Regions from separate parts of the Paenibacillus sp. GYB004 genome, predicted to be linked through region 3. Evidence: riboswitches for the same ligand, from Rfam matches in the RefSeq annotation. Region 3 holds a riboswitch; each other region holds the start of a gene.
The links. Region 3 has a riboswitch for cyclic di-AMP ahead of PV433_RS24935 (hypothetical protein). Riboswitches for the same ligand answer to the same signal wherever they lie in the genome.

Region 1 (5,628 bases), on a different contig from region 3:
TGGCCGGTCCGTACGAAGGCGCTTTCCGTCCAAGCTCCGAGCATGTTGGCAAATTTCAGCGCCAGCGCGAACAGCAGAAGCGCGAGGAACGGCTGGGCGTTCTCCCCGTATCCGTGCCGGTACAGCGGCATGCTCGCTGTAAAAGCGACCACCAAAAGGAACGATTGGGACAAGTAGCTGTACAGCATCGCGCCCCGGAAGTACGGTCCCATCCGGGCTTCCATCGGCAGCAGGAAGATCAGATCCGCTTCCCGCAGCAGCGTCCGGATCGGGCTAACTGCGATAAAAGGCGTCAGCCATAAAGCGATGACGATTGCATACGGAAACGTTTCCGGTATGCGTTCAAGAGCTTTGCCGTAAAAATAGGAGGAGGCGATGAACACGATCAGGAGAAACAGGAAAAATCCGCTCTGCCCGGCATATGCCGTATACCGCGACACGATTTTCAGATGGGCCGTCAGCCGGTTTTTCCATAAAGCGGCTGCGGGGTTCATGTCGGCCCCCCTTTTACTAGCGTATAAAATACGTCGTCGAGCGTTGTATCGGGGACAGCCCCGGCGCTCCGGCGCAGCTCGTCGAGCGTCCCTTTCGACGCGATTCTCCCTTTGTTAAGGACGACATACCGGTCGCAATACGTTTCAAGCGTCGACAAAATATGAGAGCTGATCAAGAAGGCGGCGCCGTTCCGTTTGCGCTCCACCATCAGATCGAGCAGCGAACGGATACCGAGCGGATCGAGTCCGAGGAACGGTTCGTCGATGACATACAGCGGAGGTTCGACAAGAAATGCGTTCATGATCATTACTTTTTGACGCATGCCCTTCGACAAGGTCTGAGGGAAGGAGTCCAGCTTTTCGGTCATGTCGAATTGCCCGGCGAGCGTCTCCGAGCGGCGCTTGAATTGCGTCTCATCGAGTCCGTAAGCCATAGCCGTCATCCGTAAATGTTCGCGGATCGTCAGCTCCTCGTACAGTTCGGGGGCTTCGGGCACATAGGCAAAGGAGCCGCGGTACTTCTCGGCGTCGTCCGACACGCGGAGCCCTTTCACCCGAACTTCTCCCTGCTGAGGGACGAGCAGCCCGAGGATGTGTTTGATCGTCGTGCTTTTGCCTGCGCCGTTTAATCCGATCAGCCCGACCATCTCTCCGGAATCGATCGAAAACGAGAGTTCGTGGACGACCGGCCGGTTCCAGATGTAGCCGCCGGACATCCCCTGAATATGCAAAAACGGTTTCATAATGTTCCTCCACATGTAAGCTTTTACCTGTAGGACATCATAACATTTTTGTTCGAGCAAATCACGTTAAAGCGCTTTCTTTTCGCGTTTGACACACGAAGAAAGCGGCATAAAAGAATTAGACGAAGAAAAACAACGATTTGTTGCATAAAAAAAGTGAATTCTCGGTGATTTTTCCCCTTTTCGCATGAAAATCGGATTTATTTCCTCTTTACAGGTTTTTCATAAGGCTTTAATATAACGATCATAATGATTCTAACCGCATACCGCCATCGACTTACCCATCGCTGAGTTTCCGACAGGGAAACGGGGGAACCAAGTTATCTATGGGGTGAATACTGCACGAAGCCGTTCGCGGCGCTGTGCAATTAGGGCGACTCTCGCGTCCGAACCCGGCAGCTAACCTCGTAAGCGTGAAGAGAGAGGCACGATTGTCGGGCATTGATGCGCTCCCAAGTATGGGATGAGCATTCGATTCAACGCCGCGAGAAGAGTACCTCTTCGCCGCGGCTTTTATTTTCGCCTGAAACTATTTCTGCAGGACAGAGCGTACCGGATCTGTCAACGATTGTAGCCCGGAGCCTTACTAACGATGGCAATAGCGTGAATCATCCAAATTTAACCAGGTCACGTCAATTCTAGTCATGCGTAACACTCGACGGCGAGGCTGATGAAGGAGGACCGAAGAAGTGGGCGTTATTCAAAACGGAGAAACCCATGTAAAGCGATCATCCAGCATGTCTTTCGCAATGCGATGGAAGCATGGAAACTTGCGTTTGATCTTAGTAGGCGCTTTGTTTTCAATCGTGATGACAACGATGTTCGTGCTGCTCATGCAAGGCACGTCTATCAAAAAAGTGGGGTTAGTGGTAAACGGGGAAGAGAAACACATAAAAACGAGACAAACTACATTGTCCGCTCTTCTGGAAGAACAGCAAATTCCGGTAAGCGAGCACGACCGGGTCTCGGCGGTGCTTGGTACCGAGTTGAAGCATAACGATAAGTTTCATATCCAGCATACAATCCCGGTGCAGCTCACGGCTGACGGCAGAACCGAAACGTTATACACGGTCGGCAAAACCGTAGAGCAGACGCTGCAAGATCTCGGCATGGAGATCGGGGAACTCGACAAGCTGACGCCACCCGCGGAAGAAGCCGTAACGGAAGGCTCTCAAATTCAGATTGTCCGCGTGCACAAAGTTGTGGAAGACCAGACCGAAACGATTCCGTTCGAGACGGTCAAGCAAGACGATCCCAATCTGCTCAAGGGTAAGGAGCAGGTTGTATCGGAAGGCGTTGAAGGCGTACTTGCGAAGAAGATCGAGAAGGTGTACGAAGACGGCGAGCTCGTAGCCGAGAATGTCGTCGATACGAAAGTTGCACAGGAAAGCGTTACTAAAGTGGTTGCGCTTGGAACCAAAAATCCGGTAGTCGTCTTGTCCGCCTCTTCGCCGAATATCGATGAGGTAATGAAAGGCGATGTCAAATTCGGCTATAAGCAAATTTTGAATAATGTTACGCTAACCGCTTATTCCGTGGATGTTGCTTCAACAGGCAAGACCAGCGATCACCCTCAATACGGCATCACGTTTTCCGGTACCAAGGTAAGCGAAGGGCGTACGATCGCGGTTGATCCGAAAGTCATCCCGATTGGCTGGTGGGTGTACATCGAAGGGATCGGTCTGCGCCGAGCCGAGGATACGGGCAGTGCCATCAAAGGGAACAAGATTGACGTTTACTTCGACAACCCTGACTATGCCAAGCGTTTCGGCCTGAAGCGCGGGTACAAAGTCTATATTATCGGCAAAGAAAAGCCGGTAGATAATTAACGCTCCGCTGCTGTTTCGGGCCTTCCGGCCCCATCTATATTATTCAATTACCCGCAATACCGTTGATCGAAACGGAATCATTGGGTATATTGATATATAACAACAATGTGAAAGAAGAGGCGAGCCCTCTTCTTTTTGTTCGTACAAGGAAAGGAATCACAGAACATGATTCAAGAAATTATCGTGGTCGAAGGACGGGACGATACAGTCGCCATCAAGAGAGCGGTGGATGCGGAGACGATCGAGACCGGCGGTTCGGCGATCGGCGACGAAGTGCTGAGGCGAATTGCGCTCGCCAAGGAGCGCCGCGGCGTTATTATATTCACAGATCCGGATCATGCGGGCGAACGCATCCGCAAAATCGTCTCGGCCAAAGTCCCGGGCTGCAAGCACGCCTTTCTCACCCAGGAGGAAGCGACCCGCAAATCGGACATCGGGGTGGAGAACGCCTCCCGAGAATCGATTATCCGGGCACTTGAGAATGTCCGCACCGATGCGGCACCCGGCCAGGATGAGGAATCGGATATTACGATGGACGATCTGATGGCCGCCGGCCTTCTCGTGCATCCGCAGGCGGCAGCCCGGAGGCTGGAGATGGGCAAACTGCTCGGAATCGGTTATTGCAACGGCAAACAGTTCTACAAGCGCTGCCGGATGTTTCGGATCGGTCGTGAAGAATTCGCTCTGGCTTACGAGCGGATGAGCGTTTCGGAAAAAGGGGATGACAACGGATGAACAACCATCGCGCCGCAGATGTATCGAGTCCGAACCGGACAAAGGAAATCATCCGCAAGCACGGTTTAACTTTGAAGAAAAGCCTCGGTCAAAACTTCTTGACGGATGCCAACATTCTCCGCAACATCGCGGGGGCCGCCGAGCTGGACGCCTCCAAGGGGGCGCTGGAGATCGGACCGGGAATAGGAGCGCTGACGCAGCAGTTGGCCAAGGAAGCGGGCGTGGTGGTCGCGATCGAGATCGACCAGCGGCTGCTGCCGATTCTGGAAGAGACGTTGGAGCCTTATCCGCATGCCTCCGTCGTGCACGGCGACGTGCTCAAGCTGGATCTGCACGCGTTGTGGCAGGAACGCTTCTCCGGCTGCTCGAAGGTCAGTGTGGTGGCTAACCTGCCGTATTACGTGACGACGCCGATTATCATGAAGCTGCTTGAAGAGAAGCTGCCGCTTGAGTATATCGTCGTCATGATTCAGCGGGAAGTAGCCGAACGGATGGCCGCGAAGCCGGGGGGCAAAGAGTACGGCAGCCTCAGCATCGCCGTGCAGTATTACTGCGAGCCCGAGATGGTGGCGATCGTCCCGCCGACCGTATTCATCCCGCAGCCCAACGTGGACTCCGCCGTCATCCGCTTGAAGCGCAGGGAAGAGCCTCCGGCGCACGTCGAGGATGAAACGTTATTTTTCGAGATCGTGCACGCCTGCTTTGCACAGCGTCGCAAGACATTATCCAATAATCTGCTCGCCGGCATTTTCGCCAAAGCCGAGAAGCCGGCGATGGAGACGATACTCGCGGAATGCGGGATCGATCCGACGCGGCGCGGCGAGACGCTCAGCATAGCGGAATATGCGCGGCTGGCGAACGCGGTGCTGTCGTATCGTAGGCAGCTCGAACAGCAGTCCGGCGATTGAAAGATTATCCCAGGCACCAAACGCCCATATCGCCCATAGGATAGACGAGGAGGCGATTGTGGTATGAAGCAAGGAGAACTGGTTGTCCGGAAATCCTATGGCGGCGACGTCATTTTCAAGATCGACGCGATCGAAACGAAGCGCGCGGTGTTGAAAGGCGTCGACTTCCGGCTGCTGGCCGATTCGCCAGTAACGGATTTGTTGCCGGTTCGGGACGCGCGGCCGCTGCAGCAGCAGTACTCGCAGATGAAAGTGAGCGAATCGCTTCGCGAGCTGGCCCGTTACCGGATCTGGCAGCGCGAGAAACAGCAAAACGAGCTTGGCGGCGCCAAACAGAACGCTGCGCAAGCTTCTTATTTCGAAATGCCCGGCAAAGTGCTCCATTTGGACGGGGACCCTACTTATTTGCGCAAAAGCATGGCTCTATACGGCGAATTCCGTGTGCCGGCGGAAGGATTCTACGTCACCGAGCCGAATATGTCGCAGGCGCTGTACCGTCTGCTTCCTCAGACGAAGCCGGATATTGTCGTGATCACCGGTCATGACGGTATTCTGAAAAACGTGAAGGAACGCGATACGGCGAGCCTAAACGGCTACAAAAATTCGCACAACTTCGTGATCGGCATCCGGACGGCGCGGGAATATGAGCGCAATCTGGACGGTCTCACCGTGATCGCGGGGGCCTGCCAGTCGCATTTTGAGGCGCTGCTGCAAGCGGGAGCGAACTTCGCCAGCTCTCCGGCCCGCGTGCTGATTCATGCGTTGGACCCGGCCTGCATCGCCGTGAAGTCGGCATACACATCGGTTCGGGAGACGATCAACGTTGCAGATGTGATTCAAAGCACGATCAGCGGCTTTGACGGTCTTGGCGGAGTGGAGACGCGTGGCAGCTACCGGCTCGGCTTACCGAAGCTGAAAG
Region 2 (5,628 bases), on a different contig from region 3:
CAGCCGGTACATCGCCTGCACAAAATGATCGACGCAATACCGGATGGAACGCGGGTAAGCCCGGTCGGCCATCAGAAAAGCCAGTACATCCTTCGGATGCATATACGGAGGATATTGCCGCAAAAAGGCGTCGCTGCCGCCCACCAGCTCCAGAGCCGTCAGCCAGTACACATATTGACGCGCAGGAAGCTGCTCCTCCGGCTTCATCGCCTTGGCGCAGACGACATTCAGGATGCGGGCCGTCTTCTCGGCGCGTTCCAGCCATTTGCCGGTTTGCACGAACAGATAAGGCGCGCCGCGCGGCATTAACGACTCGATGACGCCTTGCGTCGTGAACGATCCTACCTTAACCGCCTGCAAAAACGGGTAATAGTCGCGCAGCTCTCCGCCCTCCTCCGCCGCCCTGCGGACATTCCAGTACATGTCGTTCAGCGTCTCCCACAGCTCATGCGGGATCGAATCCCTCGCCGACCGGGCATTGTTCCGCGCATAGGCGATACAACTGGCGATCGAGTTCGGATTGCTCTCCGAAAACGTCAAATAGTGCAAAATCTCACCCGGTACGAGCTCTGAATGGTTGTCCAGGTAGTCGGCGAGCGACGCGTTGATTTCCAGCAGTTCCTCCCAATCGCCGGCCAGATTCAGATCCGCCTCCTGAGGGACGCCCTGAGCAAGTCCATCCGCTCCCGCTCCCGAAAACGAACGGAACGGAGCCCATCTTGCGCCGCTCTCCGTTCCGTCCGCTCGATCCGATCCGGCAGAAGCCGCTCCAGCCGTCCCCTCCCCCTCTTCCCAAGACTCGGGCATCCGGCTTAGCCTCGCGGCTATAATCCGCGCATTGTTCTCCGCCCGCTCGATATTGCGCGCCATCCAATACAACGTATCGGCCACCCGGCTCAGCATACGCGATTTCCCCTCTCGCTCAGCACCCAGGTGTCTTTGCCGCCGCCGCCCTGCGACGAGTTGACGACAAGCGAACCTTCCTTGAGCGCGACCCGGGACAACCCTCCGGGCAGCACATGCGTCCTCTCGCCATGCATCACGAAGACGCGAAGATCGATATGGCAGGGGTACACCCTGTCGTTATGGTACGACGGCGCCCTCGATAGCTTCACGGTCGGCTGGGCGATATATTGTCCGGGGCTGGCCCTGATTTTGACGCGGAACCGTTCGATTTCTTCCTCCGACGCATGCGGGCCGATCAGCATATCGTAGCCTCCGGAAGCTCCCACGTTTTTGACGACCAGCCGGTCGATATGCCGGAATACGTAATCCCGCTGTTCGGGATCGTCCAGCAGATAAGTCGGAACGTTCGGGATAAGCGGTTCCTCGTTCAAGTAATACCGGATCATATCCGGAACGTAGGCGTAGACGCCTTTATGATCCGCCACCCCATTGCCGATCCCGTTCAGAATCGCCACATTTCCGCGGCGAAACGCCTCCAGCAAGCCCGGAACGCCCAGCATCGAATCCGGCCGGAACGCCAGCGGGTCCAGGAAGTCGTCGTCGATTCGCCTGTAGACGATATCGACCCGCTGCAAGCCGCGGATCGTCTTCTCGTAGACGACATGGTCCAGCACGACGAGATCGCGTCCTTCCACCAGCTCGATCCCCATCTGCTGAGCCAGAAACACATGATCGTAATAGGCCGAGTTGTAAGGCCCGGGCGTCAGCAGCACCGCTCTCGGACCGCTCGCGCCGTAATGGCGGAGCGGGGCATGGCTTAACATCGTTTCATGCAGGATGCCGAGCTGGCGGTCCAGCGACAGCACGCTCTGCCGGCGGAACAGCTCCGGGAACGCCTGTCTCATCGCAGAGCGGTTCTGGTACACGTACGAAATCCCGGACGGATTGCGCAAATTATCTTCCAGCACGCGGTATTCGCCGCGCTCGTCGCGGATCAGATCGATGCCGGCCAGAAAGATCCGGCTGCCCTTCGGCGCCCTCGCAGACACGGCCGGACCGGAGTAATACGAAGGATTGCCGGTCACGAGCCGGGACGGGACGATTCCGTCGCGCACGATGTGCTGATCGCCGTACACGTCGTCCAAAAACAGATCCAACGCTGTTACGCGCTGAATCATCCCCCGCTCGATCCGGCTCCACGGACTGGCCGGCACAATGATCGGGATCGGGTCGAAAGGCATCGTCCGCTCCGTCCCGGAGTTGTCGCTATATACGGTAAACGTCACGCCTTGACGTAAAAAACGAAGTTGGGCCGTCTCATGCTTCCGGCGCAGCTCGTCTGCCGACAGCCGGTGCAGCGCCCGGTATACCGCTTCGTAATGAGTTTTCGGAGTACCGCCGGGTTCGAGCATTTCATCATAATAGGTTCCGGTTTCATAAGGCATGAACATCATCTCGGCTCCTCTCGAAATCAGATCGGTTACACCCTTCCATTAACCGTTTCCGCCGGCGTTCAAACAAAGCGGCCCTCCCGCGCATGAAGCCGCACCCCTTTCCGATCCGGATCGGGCAAAGGGGTGAGCATAGAAAAAGCCCGAGGTTCTCAGGCGAGAACGCTCGGGCCGGTTCGATTTTCCTGCGCTTACGGATTCACTGCTTCACATCGCTCATCTTCAGGAACGTGTCCTCGTCCACGACTCTGCGCGCCGTGACATAACGATTCTTGTAGTAGCTGTCGCTCAGCTTGCTGATGCTGACGCCAACCTTGCTGGCCGAATGAGCGAATTCGCCGTCCCCCAAATAGATGCCGGCATGAGAGATTCCTTTACCGTCCGTATTGAAGAACACCAGGTCGCCGATCCGGAGGTCTGCCTTGGCGACTTCCACTCCCATTTTGGCCTGGTCCCTCGAAGTACGCGACAGCTCGATGCCGTACTCGTCGAAGATGTACTGCATGAATCCGGAACAATCGAACCCTTTAATCGTAGTGCCGCCCCATTTGTAAGGGGTCCCTACGACTTCCTCCACCGCTCGATCCAGCTGCGTATCTTCGGCATAAGCCGTACCCGCCGCCGCTACGAACAGCATGGAGCTGAGCAGCATAACAGAACCAATCTTCTTCAAAACCCTGCTCCTTCCAGTGCCTGCGAGGTTAGCTCAGGGTTCGGTTGAAGGTTCCCTATGGTCACTTTGAAGCGAGACCAATTCACCCGGTATGGTTCCCCCGCTTCCCGTAAAGGAATTCGGCAATTATTGTTTAAAACGTGGCGCTTTGCTTACATTCGACTCCATTCGACCAAATCCTGCTAATTTCGCGTACGAAAAAATGACAAACCTGCAAACTCTTCAACGTTCCATTCCGGCTGCATGCACAGGTTCAACCGGTGGCGTGGCGGTATGGAACGATAAGGATAACGGCAACTGCAACAGAAAAAACCGCTCCGGTTTCCCGAAACGGCTTGCTTGTCCATACTAGGCCATACCCGATTTAAAGGTGAAGCGACATACAAGGAATATCCCGCAAGATCGCCTTCGAATTGGCGGAGATCCATTCGCGCTGTCCCGCTGTCGCCTTCTCCGATCCCCATATGTCGAACAAAATGAGGCACAGGTCGAGGCGCCGCTTCTCGACGAACATCGGCAGCTGCTTCAGCCAGCCGGAACCGATTCGCCGCTCCCGTTCATAACCCCGGAGGAAATCGTCCAGAAACCGGCCCGCAAAGTCCGACACCCGGCCCGGATCGGTCTCGGGCTTGTCCCAGCTCGCAAACACCGACGCATAATAAACCGGCATGGCGATATCCTGCAAATAATAATCGTCCCCGCAGTCGTCAAAATCAAAGGCGGTCATCCGGCCCGCTTCGTCCGCGAAAAAGTTGCCATGATGCAAATCGCGATGGCACATTCCGTACCGGCCCCCGTCCTTCGGCAGCCGTTCGACGTCTGCGGCGATTCGAGTATATACACGCGCCAGCGCCTGCTTGACGGCTTCCGGTCCCGCCTCATCGGTTCCTTCCCGGTCCCGGTCCGCAGACGGCGCCTCCTCATCGGAAGGCTCCGGATACACTTCATCGAGCGCCGAGCCAAGCCGGCGGGGAATGCCTTCCGGGGGGGCATAGGTTTCGCTGTGCCGGTGCATCCGCCCGGTCAGCTGTCCCCACTGCTCGAACAGCCGCGGCCCCCACAACGGGTGATCCGCTCCGACATGCCCGCCCGGAGCTTTCTCGAATACGCCCATCAGCAGCGGCTCGGCTTCCGTCTCGGCCGCCTCCATCAAACGTCCGTTCAGCGATTCGACCGGCCTCGCCACCTGAACGCCGTAGTCCGCCAGCCGGAGCATCCAGTCCAGTTCGGCCGCCACGTAGTCCGGCGTCCGCTTCGTGCTTGGGGTAATCCGTATAATAAGCTCGCGGCCGTCCCTCTCCGTCTCGTATACCAGATTTTCAAACCCACCGACGTGCCGGATGCGGTCCGGGTCGAACCCGTAACGTTTCGCAGCTTCATGCAGAAAAAGATTCTCGTACGTTCTATAGCTTGCCGTCGTCACCATATGCCTCCCGATCTATGAACTGAACCGCCACAGCCGACCATGCCCGCTTATGGCGGAGTACCCTCGTAAAATATCAGCGGCCACGGCGTCGCCGCCGTGGCCCGTCTGTTTCGGCTAAGCCGAAATCACCTTTGTAGTCAATTTGCATCACTCCTTTCTGAAGGTTAGCTTTATCATAACCGATCGATCGGCCTTGTTCCATGGAACGTTTCGTTATAACGATTCTGTAAGGCGGCCCCGCCGTCCTTACCCCGCCCTACTCCCGCAAAGCGTCCCGCAGCCTGCTGGACATCGTGCCGGCCTGGGCTACCCGGAGCTTGCGAACCTCCTGCTTCAGCCGTTCGTTCTCGGCCATCAGCTGCGCCGTTCGTTCCCGGTCCGCCGCCTCCCGCCGCTCCGCCTCATCCACGAACTGCAGCAGCCCGCTGCCTTCGCGGCCCGCCTCCTGAAGCAACCGGCGCAAAGCTTCGCGTATCGCCTCGTAATCCGTTTCCGCTACGTTATCGTATTTTTTCATCGTATGATCCTCCAACCTAAAAACATGTCGCTTTTCCATACAAGCACCGTACCCGATCCGGCCGCCTGCTCCGTACGCCCGCTTTAAAACCCGCGCAGGTAAGCTTTCGGCACCGGTGCCGCCTCCTTGCCGGCCGCAGCGCGGATCGCGTGAACGGCCCAGTACGGATTGGACAACATCCCGCGCCCTACCCCGACCAGATCGGCATCGCCGCTGGCAACAACCGAATCGGCCAGCGCCGGCTGATCGAGCATGCCGACTGCGATGACGGGCACGTCCAGCGCCTCCTTGTAGGCCCTAGCGAACGGAACCTGGTAACCCGGATAGTTGCCGGGCCTGCGCTTGCCTGCCGGACCTTCGCCTCCGCTCGACACATGGAAGATGTCCACTCCCGCCTCCTTGTACTTGCGCGCGATGGCGAGCGAATGCTCAAGGTCGTATCCGCCGTCTATATATTCGACAGCCGATATACGGAGCAGCAGCGGCATATCCGGAGGCATCACTTCCTTGACGGCCCGGATAACCTGGACGCCGAACAGCGACAAATCTTGCCCGTACTCGTCCTCTCTGCGGTTGAGCGCCGGCGAGTGGAACTGATGGATCAAATACCCGTGAGCGCCGTGCAGTTCGATCGTATCCATTCCCGCCGCCACCG
Region 3 (5,628 bases):
TTGAGGTAGTCCCCGAAAAACGGCAGTGTCACCACGACAATCAGGAAAATCAGGGTCAAACTGATCAGAACCGTATTCAGGGCAATTTCATTCGGCGTTTTTTGCCGTTTAGCCCCTTCGACAAGTGAAATCATCCGATCCAGAAACGATTCTCCCGGGTCGCTGGTGATCCTTACTTTGATCTGGTCGCTGATGACGTGCGTTCCGCCTGTGACGGAACTGAAATCGCCGCCAGCTTCCTTAATGACAGGCGCGGATTCTCCCGTAATCGCTGATTCGTCGACCGACGCGAGCCCTTCGACAACCTCGCCGTCCCCCGGAATCATTTCTCCTTGTGTTATGACGACAATATCTCCTTTACGAAGATCGGTTGAAGCCACCTGCTTGATCTCTCCGCCGACCAATTTGTTTGCAACAATGTCTTTTTTTGTCCGCTTTAACGAATCCGCTTGCGCCTTGCCTCTTCCTTCAGCCAATGCCTCCGCAAAGTTCGCGAACAACAACGTCACCAGCAAAATGGCGGCAACCACTATATTGAACCAAGCCGGTGTCGAGCCTTGGAACGCTCCGGGGAAAAAGCATAGAAATAATGTGATACTAAATCCTATCTCCACTACAAACAGGATCGGATTACGGAACATGACTCTAGGGTCCAGCTTCATGAACGCTTCCTTGACAGCATTCCGGATAATCGACCCGCTAAGTCCGGATGTTTTAGTTTGCATCGTGAGAACCTCCATTACAATCAAACTTATGGTTTCAATGTCAACTGTTCTGCAATTGGGCCGAGTACGAGACTTGGGAAGAACGTTAACGCTCCAACGATCAGCACAGCAGCCAAAAATACAATCGCGAACAACCCCGTGTCCGTCCTAAAGGTGCCTGTCGTTTCCGGCACCGTCTTCTTGGCAGCAAGCGACCCGGCTACAGCAAGCAAAGCGACAATGGAGAAATATCTGCCTAAAAACATAACGACTCCGGTTGTCGTGTTCCAGAACAATGTATTGTCACCTAGCCCTTCGAATCCGGAACCGTTGTTCGCAGCAGACGAGGTATACTCGTACATCGCTTGCGTCAGGCCGTGAAAGCCCGGATTGGACAGCGTATCGGGATAGCTGAACAGCGCAATTGCCGTTGGAACCAGAATGAGAACAGGCGAAACCAGCATCGTGACGGCAATCAGCTTCATTTCCTTGCCTTCGATTTTTTTGCCCAAAAATTCCGGTGTACGCCCAACCATCAGACCGGAGAGAAACACGCCGATCATCGCATACATCAGTACGTTCATAAAGCCGGCTCCTACGCCGCCAAAAGTCGTATTCAACATCATGTTGGCGATGGTGATCAACCCGGCGATTGGCGTCAGCGTATCATGCATCGCATTGACCGCCCCCGTCTCGGATGCCGTTGTTACGACTGAATATAAGGAAGATAGTGCAACTCCGAAGCGAACCTCCTTGCCCTCCATACTGCCTTGTTCATGCTGAATGTCGATTGCATTCAGAGCCGGATTGCCAGTATGTTCAGCCGTCAGCGAAACGCTCAGCAAAACGATAAAGAGCATTGCCATAGAAACAAACAGTACCCGTCCCTGCTTGGCATTCCCGACCATGTTGCCGTATGCAAAAGGTAGGGATGTCGTAAGTAACATCATTAGCAGGATCTGAATCAAATTACTAATTGCATTAGGGTTTTCAAATGGGTGAGCCGAGTTGACGCCCATAAATCCCCCGCCGTTATTCCCGAGCTCCTTAATGGACAAGAACGAACCCATCGGGCCTCGGGCAATGGTTTGTTCACCGCCTTGAATCGTTTGAGCGACCGCCGCCGGTTCAAGCGTTTGTGGAACGCCTAGCGCAACAAAAATAAGGGCCGTAACAAAAGCAATCGGCAGCAATACCCGTGTAATAGCACGAGTCATATCGACGAAAAAATTGCCTAACGGTTTTCCTGCCAGCCCGCGCATAAAAGCGAACACCGCTGCAAGCGCGGTAGCCGGAGCCGTAAACATCATAAAGACGATCGCAATCATTTGCGACAAGTACGATAATCCGCTCTCCCCGCTGTAGTGCTGCAGATTGGTGTTTGTCATAAAGCTGATTGCCGTATTAAAGGCTAGGCTCGGGTCCATATTGGCAATACCGGCCGGATTCAACGGCAAATACGCCTGTGTTCGAAACACCAGATATACGAGCAAAATCATGACGGTATTGCTGACGACTAATGTGGCGACATATTTTCGCCATGTCTGATTCTCTTGGCGAATGCCTCCGATGGCATAAATCCATTTCTCCAATGGACTGTAAAACCGGTCCAGTCCCGTCCGGTTATATTCAAAAGCTCGGGCCATATATAGTCCAGTAGGCCGAGCCAACAGCAGGACCAGCAACAATGTAACGACAATGGCAAGGATTCCAGCCATATCACAATACTCCTTCCTGAGAACAGGCGTTTTTTAGAACTTTTCCGGCTTAACCAGAGCGTAAACCAAATAAACAAACAACAGGATCACGACGATACCGAGCGCCCACATCATGCTTCTTCACGCCCTTCCTCGACAACCTTGCCTGCCCAAGCAGCGAGGCCTATCATGGCTGCAGCCAGTATAGCAACCAGTGCAATCATTCCGATATCCAACATACTTTCACGTCTCCTTTACAGGCTTTACGTTTACTCGCTTAACAGAAAGGACAAGTCCGTCCCTTGTGATAAAATTACGTACTTCGCACCAAGCCCTTTGTAGATGAGCCGGGCATTATTCCCCTGTGTGATGACATAAATCGGCTTTGCCGTCCAGGAACGGCATATTTGAATATACCTGCAGCACAAATCCAAGCTTTGTTCAAACAAGTAAACCTTACCGATCGGCAGCTCGGGGACCAGTAGTGAACGACTGTCTTTTGTATCCACCATAAGAATGTTCTCCACTCCCATTTCCTCCAGAGCTTGCTTCTCCGCTTTATTGTAGGTTAATGCAGCATAGTGCGATCCCTTTGCCGCCAGCACCCGCAGAAATGCTAGACCGGCTTCTGTAGGCGCTGAAACGAGAAGATAATTGTCTTGATCGTTCACGTGTGTCCCTCCTATCCCTACACGGGGAGGCAACAAAAAAGAAGCTAACGAATTGAGATTGCTCTTCCTCAACTTCCAAGGCAAAGCGAGTAAACCCGTGTCTAGTTATAATAAATGTTGCCTCTCTTATGTCGCTTGCGTAGTTAGTTAATTACAAAAAAACCACAGGAGGCCTAAGCCCTGTGGTCGGAAGTTACGATCACAAGCTTCATCATCCTCTCTCCATAAGCAACGCTATTTTCCAAAGAGTTGCTCTTGCTTACGAGGTTAGCTGACGGATTCGGGCGGTGAGAGTCGCCCTACCTGCAACCGGGTCATATTCCGGCGGCAGGATTCACCCCGTACGGATGCTCGCTCTCACACAAGCTTCCGTGATTGGTTCCCCCGTTTGCCTGAAAGGCAATTCAGCACAGTGAATCATTGAATTCATGAACCGAATGTTACTCCCCATGCAAATAATTGTAAAGCGAGCCGCAAGGTAAATTGGTTTCATTTTCTTCTCTACATCTCGATCTGATTCCCTGGCCTCTATTTCCTTCATCTCCCTCCTTCACACGCCGTTTTTCGATCTTTTCCATCATTTTTACGGAACTTTTACCCCCTGGAACCATTTCTTTTGCGCAGTATTTACAGTACGCTAATGGTGAGTTTGAGACTGTCGATTAAATGTGTAGAAGTGTTATCTGGCCGTTCCAAGTGAAAAATTGCCTTCTTCTGCTCAGACAGGTTGTCCGGAATCCCTTTATTTAAATGGAATTTAAGGTTTGGGATTCCGAACAAAACTCGCCAGAAGGCAATCTTTTCACTTTCCACTTGGTTGTTCATAATGAATCGACAGTCTCAGTTTGAGTCATAAGCGCAGCAGGAGGTTCAGCCATGCCCTTTTTTCATACCAAGCACGATTTGCGTCCTTACATCACTACCGCGCTGCTAATTGCGGGAATGACGATCCTAATACAACCTTTCGGGCTCGCCTTTGATTTGGCCAATATTTCGCTGATCTACTTGCTTCCAGTGCTTCTTAATGCGGTAGTTTGGGGACTGCGTCCGGCTTTCTTCGCCGCTTTCCTGGGCGTATTGTCCTTTGATTTCTTTTTTGTACCGCCGGTGCTCAGTTTTACCGTCGCGGATCTTAGGTATTTGTTTTCCTTTGCCGTTTATATAGCAGTTGCGGTATTAACAGCCAGCTTGGCCGCACGACTCAAACAACAAGTGCTTTATTCCAAGCAAAAAGAGAAGCAAACCGCCACGCTTTATGCGCTCAGTAAACAGATTAGCTCTGCCGTCGATATGCCGTCCTTGCTGGACCGTTTTTCCCGACAGCTATCTGAAATCCTGAAAATGGACGTCACGATCTATTTGGCTGAAAACAACAATGAGCTTACGCTCGCCCGTCGTTCCAGTCCATTTTCCCATCATGTACAGGAACAAGCCGAGCTTGCGCTTGCTAAACGCGTCTACAAAGAAGGTAAGTCATTGGAAAAAAGAATTTCACATACCGGAGGACTCATCGGGCATTTTATCCCGCTTCAGATTGAGGAACAAAGATTCGGAGTTATGGTTCTTATTTCCAGGCACGAGCGAAGCGAAACCTTCCCGGAACAAGCCTTGCTATTTGAAGCGGTTGGCGGGTTGGCGGCCAGTGCAGTCGCACGTGTCAAGTTCGAGGAAGAGGCAAAGCTGGCCCATCTGACCGCCGAATCCGAGCGGCTTCGCATCGCCATATTGAACTCCGTCTCGCACGAGCTTCGTACACCGCTCGCAGCCATTATCGGTTCGGCAACCGGGCTGATCGATGGCGAGAAACTGTTTACCGCCGAGGAACGAATGGAACTTCTTGTGACCATTCGCGATGGCGCGCTTCGTATGAATCGGTTGGTTTTGAATTTGCTGGGTATGGCCCGGCTCGAAGGCGGCATGCTTACCTTACGGAAAGATGAGTGCGAATTGGAGGAAATCATCGGCTCTACCTTCATGCAGTTGAAAGGCTACCAGGAGCATCGCACGATCCGCCTTGACCTGCCCGATGAAATCCCCATCGTTCTTGGCGATGAAGCTCTGCTTGAGCAAATGCTGATCAATGTGATCAGCAATGCGATCAAATATAGCCCCGATTACAGCGAGATCATCCTGTCTGTCAAGGCAGGCAGTGAATTCGTCGAACTAACTGTTGCCGATGAAGGTGTCGGGCTGAAGGAAGACGAGTTGGAGCGCATTTTTGAAAAATTTTATCGTTCCGAACAAACCGGGCACCTCACGGGAACGGGCTTGGGGCTGGCCATCAGCAAAGGGATCGCCGAACTTCATGGAGGAACCATCTCCGCCCAGCCTAACGCGCCAAAAGGAGCCATCATCACAATATCGCTTCCGCTTGTCCAAGATAACTAATAGGCTAGCGAGCAATAGGAGGGCGAGACGTATGTCAAACCATGAACATCATGTTCGAGTACTTGTTGTGGAAGACGACACTCAAATACGGAAGTTGCTCAAGGTGACGCTGCAAGCCCATAAATACAACGTATACGAAGCGTCAACCGGAGAAGAGGGACTGGAGCA
Region 4 (5,628 bases), on a different contig from region 3:
CCCATACCCATCAGCGAAAAGCTCATCAGGATGCTGTCCACGATGGCGTGGGCGAACAACGCGGTCGCAAACCCGTACTTCAGGAAAGCGTAGCCGAACAAGATGCCGAGAATCGTTACTTCCACGAACCGGGTGTACACCGGGTAGATCGGATACTGCGTATGGCTGAACGCCCAGATGACGCTCGGTATAACGACGGCCAGAAACGTATTGCGAAGCAGCTTCTTAAACAGGGCGATGCCGAAAAAACGGTAAATCGCTTCCTCGGAAATCGCCGCCGTCCAGGCCATAAGCGGAAAGATCCCCGGCAGCAGCATGTTAAGTGGCGATCCGGACGGATCGTTCACCGCCCACATATCGAACCGGTGTTCAGCGGTGAAAAACAGCAGCGACTGCACTCCTAGCAAACCGAAGGCGAGCAGGTAGCCCCGTTTCATGCTGGACAGCGTATGAGCCCCGAAGCCCGGCTCTCTCCATCGCGGCCACAGCCGTCTTCCTTGTTCCCGCCACAGCGGATCGCCGGCGGCGAACGAGAAGTAACAGATGATCGCCATGATCGTCACGACGACCGTCATCAGAATCATGGTGACGACGGCGGCTTCAGTTGAGAAGAAGGGGTCCATGCCTTCGGCTTCGAGTGTTTTGAAGGCGGGAATCATATTGATATTGTTGATCCAGTACAACACAAGAAAGGTGGCCGTTAAGCCGATCCCCCGGACGAACGAGATCTGTTTCCGGGAAGCGATCGCAATGGCGATGGCGGCCAGCCCCATGACCGATGACAGGATCAAATTCCACTGCGTCATCGCCGAGGCCGCCTGGTCCTGCCGTTTGACCCAGTCGAGATGGCTTTGCGGAATCCGGAACTCGTTATAATAGGCGGTTACCTGCCCGCCCCGGACCTCCACTACCTTCAGCAGCTTGGCGCCGCCGATCGTACCTGCGCGATGCTCGAATACGAACCGGTGGGGCGTAGCGGCGTTCGGCCTGAGCGAGCTGTAGTCAGAGAGGGAGAGTCCGTCCTTCCGCAGCACCTCTTCGGCAATCCGGCGGCCTACCTCGACCGACGGGGCGTTCTCCCGGCTGCTCTTCCTCCACCCGATGACGGCGCCGCTTGTCATATGTACATCGACGACATATTCGGCTCCGCGCCCGTCCGTCAGATCGATGCGATAATAATCGATCGGAGCCCGTTCCTGAAACCGGGCTTTGTAATCCGCGACCCGCTTCTCCTTCTGGATATAGCCGCTCAGCAGCTTGTCGGACTGGTAGACGACGAACGTGCTGGAAGCCGGATAACCGGTCAACTCTGCGATATGCGCCTTTGCGGCGTCCGCTGCCGCTTGCTTGGATACGGTCGGCATCGTCTCGGATAAGATGTCGGGCTCTTTGTTTCCCGTAAAAAAAGACCACCAGTTGGTGATGACGAATAAGAGGATGCCGATAACAGCAAAAGTTCCCAGCATGGATGAAAACGGGCGTTTCATGGATCCCTCCCGAACTTTTTTTCTAACGTAACATACTTTTTTTCGAAATGCCACTTAAACGGAAGCAACGGAGGTAGGGACAATGAAAAGAGGCAGGCACGCTTGTTATTCGGCCGGAAGCCGCCGATTCCTCCATGTTTTTAAGCGAATGCCGGCTTTGTGCAAGCGGGTGCAGCGGGATTATAATCGAGTTCGTCAAGTGTTATTCGCTTCTGCTTCAGAGCCGCTACTGCCAGCGCACCATTACGCGAAGACCGGACTCTAATCTGAAAAGCGGAATAAGAAACTCTACAATACGAGCCGTTTAAGGTGCGCGCATCGCAGCGGACTCTCATATCAAGCCGAATTTCTTAATGAAAACGGGGGAACCATTCAAGTAGGAGCAGTTTTGCGGTGTCCGAGAAAACCGCAAGTTTTGCTCATGGGGTGAATTTCGCAGCACCGTTCCCAGCAGCGGCAAGCGAATAGGGTGCCTTACAACCCGAATCCGTCAGCTAACCTCGTAGGCTTCAGTTTGGAAACCACACCGGACAAACGGCATTGGGATTCCAATGTCTTTTTTTGTTGTTCCTGCAAACTACGATCCGTCTTGCCGATCGGAGAGGTGACCCTGCTTGAAACCACTTATAGGGTTCAGAAGGCTTACGCCGCCGCAATTTCTTGTTCTGGGCTTCGCATTGATTATAGTATCGGGCGGACTGCTGCTGTCTTTGCCCGTGTCCACTACGAACGGGGAAGGTTTGCCTTTGGTGGATGCCCTATTTACAGCGACCTCGGCTACATGCGTAACCGGGCTGGTTGTCGTGGACACGGGAACTTATTTTTCCGTATTCGGCCAAGTCGTCATTATGGCGCTTATTCAGGTCGGGGGACTCGGTTTTATGACGATGTCGACGCTGATCGCGCTTGTCCTGCGCAAGCGGATCTCGTTAAGGGAACGGCTGATTCTGCAGGAAGCGATGAATCAGGTTTCGATGGAAGGGATCGTGCGGCTGATCCGCAAAGTGTTGCTGTATTCCTTGACGATTGAGCTTGCAGCCGCTGCACTGTTCGCGATTCGCTGGTCGTTCGACTATAGCGCCGGCCGCGCTATTTATATGGGAGTGTTCCACGCGGTATCGATGTTTAATAACGCCGGATTCGATCTTTTCGGCCATTTTCGGAGTCTGATGCCTTATGCGGACGACCCGCTGATTAATATCGTCGCTATGTCGCTTATTATTTTGGGGGGCATCGGCTTTATCGTAATCTCGGATCTGATGGAATATGGAAAAAAACGCAAGCTGTCGCTTCACGCCAAAGTCGTGCTTAGCATGACCGGGTTTCTGATCGTATTCGGAGCGATCGTCATCTTTTTATTCGAATATACGAATCCGAAGACGCTTGGGGCTTTGAACGGCACGGGCAAAGTGCTCGCCTCCTTTTTTCAGTCGGTGACGCCACGCACCGCGGGGGCCAATACGCTCGACATCGCAGGACTCCGGCAAGCGACACAATTTTTTATCATTATATTGATGTTTATCGGCGCGTCCCCGGGTTCGACCGGCGGGGGAATCAAGACGACCACCTTTACGACGCTGATCGGCGCCGTCATCGCGATGATCCGGGGCAAGGAAGATATCGTCCTGTTTCGTTACCGGCTGGCCAAAGACCGGATTTACAAAGCGATTACGCTTACGATCCTCGCCTTGTTCCTGGTCGTATTTATGACGATGCTGCTCTCTACGACGGAGGACCATTCCTTCCTAATGATCTTGTTCGAAGTGACGTCGGCTTTCGGTACCGTCGGCTTATCGATGGGCCTGACTCCGGAGCTGACGGCTTTCGGCAAAATTATTATTATGATCACGATGTTTGCGGGCCGGCTCGGACCGATCACGCTTGCTTATGCATTGCAGCCTAAAACGGAGAGAGAACTATATAGACATCCGGAAGGTAAAATTATTATCGGATAGGAGTAGTTTTTACTATGAAAATGAAACAATTTGCAGTGATCGGTCTGGGGAGGTTCGGCTCCAGTCTCGCCCGGGAGCTGACCAACAACGGATTTGAGGTGCTCGGCGTCGACAGGGACGAAGAGGCTGTCAGCGAAATGTCTGAGGTGCTGACCCACGCGATCGTCGCGGACTCGACGGACGAAGAGACGCTGCGTTCGATCGGAATCCGCAACTTCGATTGCGTCATCGTTGCGATCGGAGATGATATTCAGGCAAGCATCATGACGGCGATACTGCTGAAGGATCTCGGTGTCGAGATGGTCGTGGCGAAGGCGCTGTCCGTGCTGCACGGCAAAGTGCTGGAGCGGCTGGGCGTGGACCGGATCATCTATCCCGAGCGCGATATGGGCATCCGGGTTGCGCACCAGCTCGTGAACCCGAATCTGCTCGACTACATCGAGCTGTCCAAAGACTACACGATCGCAGAGATATCGGCGCCCAAATGTTTGAACGGCAAGACGCTCGAGGAGCTGAACCCGCGGGCCAAATACGGCTGCAGTGTGGTGGCGATCAACAAGAAGGACGGCGTCATTATAGCGCCGACTGCCACCGACGTTATTAATGAACGGGATGTCATGGTTATAATCGGGACGAACAAGCAGATCGAGTCGTTCGAGGAGGAGCTGGTTGGCTCATAAGGCCGGGCCGGTTCGGTTCGATTGGGACCGCCGGATCGGCCGCGGGGATGCTGCGATTGCTGCGGGACGCTGCCTCGCGAGCGGCTTCAGCCGAGCTCGCCTTTGACTGCGGCGTAATATTCCTTCGCCTTTTCGACCCAGCGGAGCGTGGAAGCACTCTGCATCGATTCCCGGCCGAACAGCAGCGAGGTCGTTCGGGTCGTCTCCTCCAGCTCGGGGATGCTGCGGAGTACGAGGTCGTTGTTGTTCAGCACGGTCTGGCGCAAATACGATTTCGGCAGCAGCGTAGCCGCATTGCATGTGGAGACGAGCCGCAGGATCGCTTCGAACGAATCGATCTCCATTTTAACGTCGGGATAGACGGTATACCGGTGAAATAATTCATCCATTAATATGCGGTACCACGTTCCTTTGGAAAATAAGATCATCGGCAGCTCCTGCAGCTCGTTAATATCTATGGATGGTTTGTCCGTCCACTTATGGCTCGACGGCAGGACAAGACAGAGATGGTCGTCGAACAGCGGAACGCAGGTCAGCTCCGGATTGTCGATTTTGGAGGCTACGAGCCCGAGATCGACTTTTTTTTCTTTGACGAGCGTGACGATTTCATGCGTTTTGCCCGTGATCGCTTTAATGTCGGTTTCCGGAAAATCGCGCGTGTACAGGCCGATCAGATCAGGCAGCGTGGATTGCAGTGTAGTCAGGCTTGCTCCGATCGTGATGCTTTTGCCGGACGAGCGGTATTCGGCGAAGCGCTGCAGCAGCTTGCGCTCCATCTCGGCGACTTCCAGGGCGTATTCGTAACAAATCTGCCCGAGCCTCGTCAGCTCGAGCTTTTTGCCTTTCCGGTCGAACAGAAGCACGCCGAGCTCCTCCTCCAGCTGGGCGACTTTGCGCGATAGCGCGGGCTGGGAGATGTTCAGGGTCTGGGCGGCCCGGTTCAGGCTTTTATGTTCGACGACGGCGGCGAAAGCGTCCAAATTCGGCAGCATGTGGCAGTCCGGCTCCTTTCATAATCAGGGGACATCGTCATTCCTGCGGAAATAGATGTGTAGAAGTGGCAGGGTACGACTCGATGTCTGCTTCGATATAACTAAAACGCATAACGTTTAATAAAAAAACGGCACTTCCATTATAAGCTCTTTGGGAGTAACATGAAAGTTGTCAAACATTGTTCAAATTTTTAGGAGTCCCATTGTGATTTTAATCGTAGATCAGACTCTTGAGAAATCGCGGAACGCGTTCGAGGCGACACGATTATTCCGCGATCCCGGGTTTAAACGGGCCTTACAATGGCAAAATAGGCATATGTAAGGTGTGCGCCCAAGCCGTTTCGGCGTACGTGACGGGGCAATGAACCGTTGGGCGGAGCGATTGGCGAAAAGGTGACATTTTGTTGACGCTTGTCGAACTCGGGAGTACAATGAGAGATGGTTTGTTTTGCACACGTTGTCATATTTCAGTAAGGGGGAACTCGTTTCCATGACCGGTAATTCGTATTACTAC

Region 1: it holds a riboswitch for cyclic di-AMP, as region 3 does, so the genes downstream of both, PV433_RS28330 (ubiquitin-like domain-containing protein) here and PV433_RS24935 (hypothetical protein) in region 3, are expected to answer to the same signal.
Region 2: it holds a riboswitch for cyclic di-AMP, as region 3 does, so the genes downstream of both, PV433_RS17455 (C40 family peptidase) here and PV433_RS24935 (hypothetical protein) in region 3, are expected to answer to the same signal.
Region 4: it holds a riboswitch for cyclic di-AMP, as region 3 does, so the genes downstream of both, PV433_RS08210 (TrkH family potassium uptake protein) here and PV433_RS24935 (hypothetical protein) in region 3, are expected to answer to the same signal.

The regions. Positions count from the first base shown of each region.
Region 1 is NZ_JARBDB010000063.1:160,661-166,288, reverse strand. Features, by position in the region: gene PV433_RS28340 (ABC transporter permease) at 1-494, opposite strand, end outside; gene PV433_RS28335 (ABC transporter ATP-binding protein) at 491-1,237, opposite strand; cyclic di-AMP (ydaO/yuaA leader) riboswitch at 1,513-1,665, shown strand; gene PV433_RS28330 (ubiquitin-like domain-containing protein) at 2,008-3,066, shown strand; gene rnmV (ribonuclease M5) at 3,232-3,801, shown strand; gene rsmA (16S rRNA (adenine(1518)-N(6)/adenine(1519)-N(6))-dimethyltransferase RsmA) at 3,798-4,709, shown strand; gene yabG (sporulation peptidase YabG) at 4,773-5,628, shown strand, end outside.
Region 2 is NZ_JARBDB010000040.1:286,786-292,413, forward strand. Features, by position in the region: gene PV433_RS17445 (alpha-E domain-containing protein) at 1-903, opposite strand, end outside; gene PV433_RS17450 (circularly permuted type 2 ATP-grasp protein) at 897-2,357, opposite strand; gene PV433_RS17455 (C40 family peptidase) at 2,557-3,030, opposite strand; cyclic di-AMP (ydaO/yuaA leader) riboswitch at 3,033-3,165, opposite strand; gene PV433_RS17460 (phosphotransferase enzyme family protein) at 3,395-4,456, opposite strand; gene PV433_RS17465 (hypothetical protein) at 4,713-4,973, opposite strand; gene PV433_RS17470 (NADH:flavin oxidoreductase/NADH oxidase) at 5,057-5,628, opposite strand, start outside.
Region 3 is NZ_JARBDB010000057.1:395,469-401,096, forward strand. Features, by position in the region: gene kdpB (potassium-transporting ATPase subunit KdpB) at 1-725, opposite strand, end outside; gene kdpA (potassium-transporting ATPase subunit KdpA) at 752-2,422, opposite strand; gene kdpF (K(+)-transporting ATPase subunit F) at 2,456-2,536, opposite strand; gene PV433_RS24935 (hypothetical protein) at 2,671-3,072, opposite strand; cyclic di-AMP (ydaO/yuaA leader) riboswitch at 3,318-3,492, opposite strand; gene PV433_RS24940 (ATP-binding protein) at 3,949-5,460, shown strand; gene PV433_RS24945 (response regulator) at 5,492-5,628, shown strand, end outside.
Region 4 is NZ_JARBDB010000012.1:93,180-98,807, reverse strand. Features, by position in the region: gene PV433_RS08215 (CPBP family intramembrane glutamic endopeptidase) at 1-1,487, opposite strand, end outside; cyclic di-AMP (ydaO/yuaA leader) riboswitch at 1,817-2,011, shown strand; gene PV433_RS08210 (TrkH family potassium uptake protein) at 2,102-3,442, shown strand; gene PV433_RS08205 (potassium channel family protein) at 3,457-4,122, shown strand; gene PV433_RS08200 (LysR family transcriptional regulator) at 4,209-5,111, opposite strand; gene PV433_RS08195 (succinate dehydrogenase cytochrome b558 subunit) at 5,605-5,628, shown strand, end outside.